Regions from separate parts of the Rhizobium sp. ZX09 genome, predicted to be linked through region 2. Evidence: predicted binding sites of a transcription regulator. Region 2 holds the regulator's gene; the other holds the start of a gene.
The links. The regulator HrcA, encoded in region 2, represses chaperone genes, less so after heat shock. The targets are predictions, from matches to a motif close to GTTAGCACTCNCNNNNNGNGAGTGCTAAC.

Region 1 (3,415 bases), 320 kb from region 2:
GCCAACGAAAAAGGGCGATCGGAAGACCGCCCTTTCATTATTCCGGTGACAGAACTGATTAGAAGTCCATGCCGCCCATGCCGCCGCCCGGCATTGCCGGCATCGGAGCGTCCTTCTTCGGAAGCTCGGCGATCATGGCTTCGGTGGTGATCAGCAGCGAAGCAACCGAAGCTGCGTTCTGCAGAGCCGTGCGGACAACCTTGACCGGGTCGACGATGCCGAGCTGGATCAGGTCGCCATATTCGCCGGTCTGGGCGTTGTAGCCGTAGTTGTCTTCGTTCTTCTCGAGGATCTTGCCAACAACGATGGAAGCTTCGTCACCAGCGTTGTCTGCAATCTGGCGAACCAGAGCCTGCAGGGCGCGGCGGATGATGTTGATACCAGCTTCCTGATCGTCGTTTTCGCCCTTGACGGCGATCTTCGTGGACGAACGCAGCAGAGCCACGCCACCACCAGGCACGATGCCTTCCTGAACAGCAGCGCGCGTCGCGTTGAGAGCGTCGTCGATGCGGTCCTTCTTTTCCTTCACTTCGACTTCCGTCGAACCGCCAACGCGGATAACGGCAACGCCGCCAGCGAGCTTGGCAAGGCGTTCCTGCAGCTTTTCGCGGTCGTAGTCGGAGGTGGTTTCTTCGATCTGGGCCTTGATCTGGGCAACACGACCTTCGATGTCGGACTTCTGGCCGGCGCCGTCAACGATCGTGGTGTTTTCCTTGGAGATCGAAACCTTCTTCGACTTGCCGAGCATGTCGAGCGTAACGTTTTCGAGCTTGATGCCGAGGTCTTCGGAAATGACGGTACCGCCGGTCAGGATGGCGATGTCTTCCAGCATGGCCTTGCGGCGGTCGCCGAAGCCAGGAGCCTTGACGGCAGCGATCTTGAGGCCGCCACGCAACTTGTTGACGACGAGCGTTGCAAGAGCTTCGCCTTCGACGTCTTCAGCGATGATGACGAGCGGCTTGCCGGTCTGAACGACAGCTTCGAGAACCGGCAGCATGGCCTGGAGGTTCGAGAGCTTCTTTTCGTGCAGGAGGATGTAGGCGTCTTCGAGGTCAGCCACCATCTTTTCCGGGTTGGTCACGAAGTAGGGCGACAGGTAGCCGCGGTCGAACTGCATGCCTTCGACGACTTCGAGTTCGGTTTCAGCGGTCTTGGCTTCTTCAACGGTGATGACGCCTTCGTTGCCGACCTTCTGCATTGCTTCAGCAATGTCGAGACCGATCTGACGTTCGCCGTTTGCGGAGATCGTGCCGACCTGCGCAACTTCTTCAGAGGTGTTGATCTTCTTGGCCTTGGCCTGAAGGTCCTTGACGACTTCAGCGACGGCCAGATCGATACCGCGCTTCAGGTCCATCGGGTTCATGCCGGCAGCGACTGCCTTGGAACCTTCGCGAACGATGGCCTGGGCCAGAACGGTCGCGGTGGTGGTGCCGTCACCGGCGATGTCGTTGGTCTTGGAGGCAACTTCGCGAACGAGCTGTGCGCCCATGTTCTCGAACTTGTCTTCCAGTTCGATTTCCTTGGCGACCGAAACGCCGTCCTTGGTGATGCGCGGAGCGCCGAAGGACTTGTCGATAACGACGTTACGACCCTTCGGGCCGAGGGTTACCTTCACTGCATCAGCAAGAACGTCGACGCCCTTGAGCATCTTTTCGCGTGCTGTGCGGCCGAATTTTACTTCTTTGGCTGCCATTTTCAAAACTCCTGGTTTCGAATGGCCGGACGGGGTCCGGCTTGAAATTTAAGGAAGGATGGGGTGGCCGAAATCAGCCGATGATGCCCATGATGTCGGCTTCCTTCATGATCAGAAGGTCTTCGCCGTTGAGCTTGACTTCGGTGCCCGACCACTTGCCGAACAGAACGCGATCGCCAACCTTGACGTCGAGAGCGACGACCTTGCCGGCTTCGTCACGTGCGCCGGAACCGACGGCGACGATTTCGCCTTCCTGCGGCTTTTCCTTGGCGGTGTCGGGAATGATGATGCCGCCCTTGGTCTTTTCTTCGGACTCAACGCGACGAACAACGACGCGATCGTGAAGCGGGCGGAAATTGGTGCTTGTCATTGTCTAATCCCTCGATCAAATGACTGCGCGAGCTTTTGGAACTCGCCTGATGGGTGTTAGCACTCTCGTTTATCGAGTGCCAGCGGAACCGAGATAAGGAGGGCTTCTTCCGGAGTCAAGAACGCCCTGTCTGAAAAATTTCATGGCTTATGGTTACCAGCGTTCCATGACAGGAATTTCTATGTCTGCGCGATGCTATGAAGCTTCACATCGGGAGGCTGGAAGGCTCGAAAAGCGCGCCGCTGTCTTCCTCAGGCTTGTCCCGGGAATATGATCTGACAACGCATTGATTTTCGTGACGGGTTTGGACGCGCGGTACAAGCCTGAGGATGACGTCGAGTGTGACGAGCCATTCCGTTCAGTCTGAAGCCCGGACCGGCGGCGCTTTTTTCCTTGCCATCGGCGTCCCGCTTTGCGATGTGACGCACACACTCTTCTCGCATCCGGAAAGCATCTCATGGCCCACCGCATTCAAACTCTCGGCGAAATCACTGATGGGTTCGACGTTATCCTGTCGGATGTCTGGGGCGTGCTGCACAATGGCGTCAGCGCCTTTCCGGACGCGGCCATTGCCCTGAGAAGCGCGCGCGAGGCCGGCAAGACCGTGGTTCTCATCACCAATTCACCGCGTCCCGCGCCCGGCGTCATCGCCCAGCTGCGTGTGCTCGGCGTGCCCGACGAGGCCTATGACCGCATCGTCACCTCGGGCGATGTAACGCGTGGCCTGATCGCGGAAGGCCCCAGAAAAGTCTTCCTGCTGGGACCGCAGCGGGACATGCCGCTGTTGGAGGGTCTCGATGTCGAGGTGGTTGGCGAGGCCGACGCGGACTCCGTGGTCTGCACCGGCTTCTTCGACGACGAGACGGAGACGCCGGAGGACTATACCGAAATGCTTAAGGGCTTTATTGCCCGCAACGTGCCGATGATCTGCGCCAACCCGGATCTGGTGGTGGAGCGCGGCGAGCGCATCATTCCCTGCGCCGGCGCCATGGCCGCCTATTACGAACAGCTTGGCGGCGAGGTTCGCATCGCCGGAAAGCCGCATGCGCCGATCTATGAGGCCTGCCTTGCAGCGGCCAAGGAAGTGCGCGGCGCCTTCGCCAAGGATCGCGTTCTCGCCATCGGTGACGGCATGCCGACGGATGTGAAGGGCGCGATTGCGAGCGGTCTCAACCTTCTTTATATCAGCGGCGGTATTCACGTCGCCGAATATACGCTGAACGGCCAGACGGACGAGGCGCTTCTCAATGCCTATCTCAAGGGGCAGGGCGCTTCACCCGGCTGGTGGATGCCCCGACTTGCCTGAGGACGCATTTCTACGTCTCGCCTCGGGAATAGCTGGCGCTGGAATG
Region 2 (3,415 bases):
TTTCGTTGACGGACGCGGTGCCCGGTTCGGCCGAGGCAGCGGTTTCCGCCTTCGGGCCGCCCTTGGAGACACCGACCATGGCGGGGCGCAGAACGCGGTCGCCAATGGTGAACCCGGCCTGAATTACCTGCAATACGGTATTGTTGGGAACCGTCGTGTTGGGAATTTCAAACATGGCCTGGTGGAAATTCGGGTCGAACTTCTGGCCTTCGGCATCGATCTTCTTCACGCCATGGCGTTCCAGCGTCGACAGCATCGAGCGCTCGGTCATTTCGACACCTTCAATCAAGCCATTCAGACCGGCTTCGCCATTGGTCTTGAGCTCAGCGGGAATGGCCTCGAGAGCGCGGCGAAGATTGTCTGAAACCGCCAGCATGTCGCGGGCAAAAGCGGCCATGGAATAGGTCTTGGCATCCTTCACGTCGCGTTCTGTGCGACGACGAAGATTGTCCATTTCCGCGGCAAGGCGCAGGAACTTGTCGCGCAGGTCGGCATTTTCCGCCTTGAGCGCTTCGACCGGATCGGGCTCCGCCGTTTCAGCCTGTTCTTCGCCTGCCTGCACAGGTTCGACAAACTCTTCCGCGACGTCCGCGTCAGGTCCGGGCTTTTTTGTATCGTCGGTCATGACGTTCTCCAGATTAGACTGTTAGTGGTTGCGCCCGATATCGAGCTTTGGCGGGCAAAAATCAAGGCTTGCGGCGAAAAGCTTGCCGCATTCTCCTTCTTGCCGGCTTGTCTATCTCTGTTTGCGGGAAAGGCGGGCCATGATCTGCGCGGTGTAATCCACCATGGGCACGATACGGGCATAATTCAGCCTGGTGGGCCCGATGACGCCGACCGCACCAACGACACGATTGTCCTCGTCACGATACGGCGCGACGATGAGCGAGGAACCCGACAGCGAAAAGAGCTTGTTTTCCGAACCGATAAAAATCCTCACTCCCGACCCACTTTCCGCGAGGTTGAGGATTTCAATGAGGTTTTCCTTACGCTCCAGATCGTCAAAGAGCAGGCGAACACGATCGATGTCTTCCTCGCCGGCCAGTCCCTCCAGCAGGTTGGACCGTCCGCGAACGATGAGACGACCAAGCTTGCCGTCCTCGCTATCGCCCGCCCAGACAGCCAGACCGCGTTCGATGAGATCCTGTGCCAGCGTGCCGAGTTCGGATTGCAGCTCCGCCTGCTGCTTCTGGAACTGGCCGCGCAATTCCTGCAGCGTCTGGCCGGACAGATGGGCATTGATGAAATTCGCAGCCTCGGTCAATTGTGACGAAGAAATGCCAGTCGGTAACTCTATGATGCGATTTTCGACCTGATTATGATCACCCACCAGCACGGCGAGCGCCTTGGTCGGTTCGAGCCTGATGAATTCGACATGCTTGAGCACCACATCATTCTTGGCCGTCAGCACCAGGCCTGCGCCCCGCGACATCCCGGACAACATGCGGCTCGCTTCCGTCAGCAGCCCTTCCAGCGATTGCTCGTGACCGGCGACCGGCCCGATCTGGCGATCGATGCTTGCGCGTTCCTCCGCGGGCAGATCGCCTACCTGCATGAAGGCATCAACGAAAAAGCGCAACCCGGTCTGAGTGGGAAGGCGCCCAGCGCTGATGTGAGGGGAATAGATGAGGCCCAGTTCCTCCAGATCGCTCATGACGTTCCGGACGGAGGCCGGTGAAAGCGACATCGGCAGCAGCCGCGACAGGCTGCGTGAGCCCAACGGTTCGCCGGTATCGAGATAACCTTCGACGATGCGCCGGAAAATTTCCCGCGACCGTTCATCGAGAAGCGATGCCTGATCTTTTGAAAGCGGTGCAGAAAAGCCCATTCGTCCGTTCTTTGTCGTCCATATCCTGTCTGCCATCAATATAATGCGTCGCGCGGCCGCGGCAAAATGGAAATTGGCTTTGCAAAAGCCAGGACCTCGCCTTAGAAGGCAGGGACCAACATGGAGAGTGGATCATATGCGGCCTTCAGGCAGAAAAACCGACCAGATGCGCAAGGTTTCCTTCGAGCGCAATTTCTCGAAACATGCCGAAGGCTCCTGTCTCGTGAAATTCGGCGACACGCATGTGCTCGTCACCGCAAGCCTCGAAGAAAAGACGCCGCCGTGGCTGCGCAACAGCGGCAAGGGCTGGGTTACCGCAGAATATGGCATGCTGCCGCGCTCCACCCATGAACGCATGAAGCGCGAAGCTGCTTCCGGCAAGCAGGGCGGCCGTACGCAGGAAATCCAGCGCCTCATCGGCCGCTCGCTGCGCGCGGTGGTTGACCTTCAGGCGCTCGGCGAACGCCAGATCAGTATCGATTGCGACGTCATCCAGGCCGATGGCGGTACCCGCACCGCCTCCATTACCGGCGCGTGGATCGCGCTGCACGATTGCCTGAAGTGGATGGAAACCCGCAACATGATCAAGGTCGAGAAAGTCCTGAAGGATCATATCGCGGCGATCTCCTGCGGTATCTTCGCCAACCAGCCGGTTATCGATCTCGACTATCTCGAAGACTCCTCCGCCGAGACCGACGCGAATTTCGTCATCACCGGCTCGGGCGGCATCGTCGAGGTTCAGGGTACTGCTGAAGGCGCGCCCTTCTCCGAAGAAGAATTCCTGACGCTGCTCGGCCTGGCCAAAGCCGGCTGCAGCGAATTGGTCGCCCTTCAGAAACAGGCCATCGCCTGAGCCGACAGGAAAGCGTGATGCGCAAGCTCGATACCAGAACCATCGTCGTCGCCAGCCACAACAAAGGCAAGATTGCCGAAATTGCCGATCTGATCGGCCCTTTCGGCTTTTCCGCCAAGTCAGCGGCTGAGCTCAACTTCGAAGAGCCGGACGAGACAGGTACGACCTTCGAAGAAAATGCCGCCATCAAGGCGCTTGCCTCTGCGAAGGCATCCGGTCTTCCGGCTTTGTCCGACGATTCCGGTCTGGTTATCGACGCGCTTGACGGTGCGCCCGGTGTCTACACCGCCAATTGGGCGGAGACGGCGGACGGCACACGCGACTTCGTCATGGCGATGCGGAAAGTTGAAGATGCGCTGGCCGAGCACGGCGCATCGAAACCGGAAGATCGCAAGGCCCGCTTTGTCAGCGTGCTGTGCCTGGCCTGGCCCGATGGTCATGTCGAGTATTTCCGTGGCGAGGTGGAAGGCACTGTCGTCTGGCCACCGCGCGGAACGAGCGGATTTGGCTATGATCCGATCTTCAAACCCGAGGGTTACGACACCACATTCGGTGAGATGACCGCGGACGAAAAACACGGCTGGAAACATGGCGACAGCTTTGCGCTATCGCACCGTGCCCGTGCGTTTAAAAAATTCGTAGAAACCTGCCTGGAGGCATGAACCCGATGGTCGGGGAGCACCAACTTTCTGCCCCCGGCGCATCGCTTCTGCCGGATACGGGCGATCCCGGTT

Region 1: groES (co-chaperone GroES) is a predicted target of HrcA. The motif match lies at 2,119-2,147, and genes of this name have one in related genera.

The regions. Positions count from the first base shown of each region.
Region 1 covers NZ_CP031363.1:327,070-330,484, forward strand. Annotated here, with positions in the region: gene groL (chaperonin GroEL) at 59-1,693, opposite strand; gene groES (co-chaperone GroES) at 1,767-2,063, opposite strand; gene BTN45_RS01560 (TIGR01459 family HAD-type hydrolase) at 2,521-3,369, shown strand.
Region 2 covers NZ_CP031363.1:2,808-6,222, reverse strand. Annotated here, with positions in the region: gene grpE (nucleotide exchange factor GrpE) at 1-625, opposite strand, end outside; gene hrcA (heat-inducible transcriptional repressor HrcA) at 737-1,828, opposite strand; gene rph (ribonuclease PH) at 1,965-2,681, shown strand; gene rdgB (RdgB/HAM1 family non-canonical purine NTP pyrophosphatase) at 2,699-3,343, shown strand; gene hemW (radical SAM family heme chaperone HemW) at 3,349-3,415, shown strand, end outside.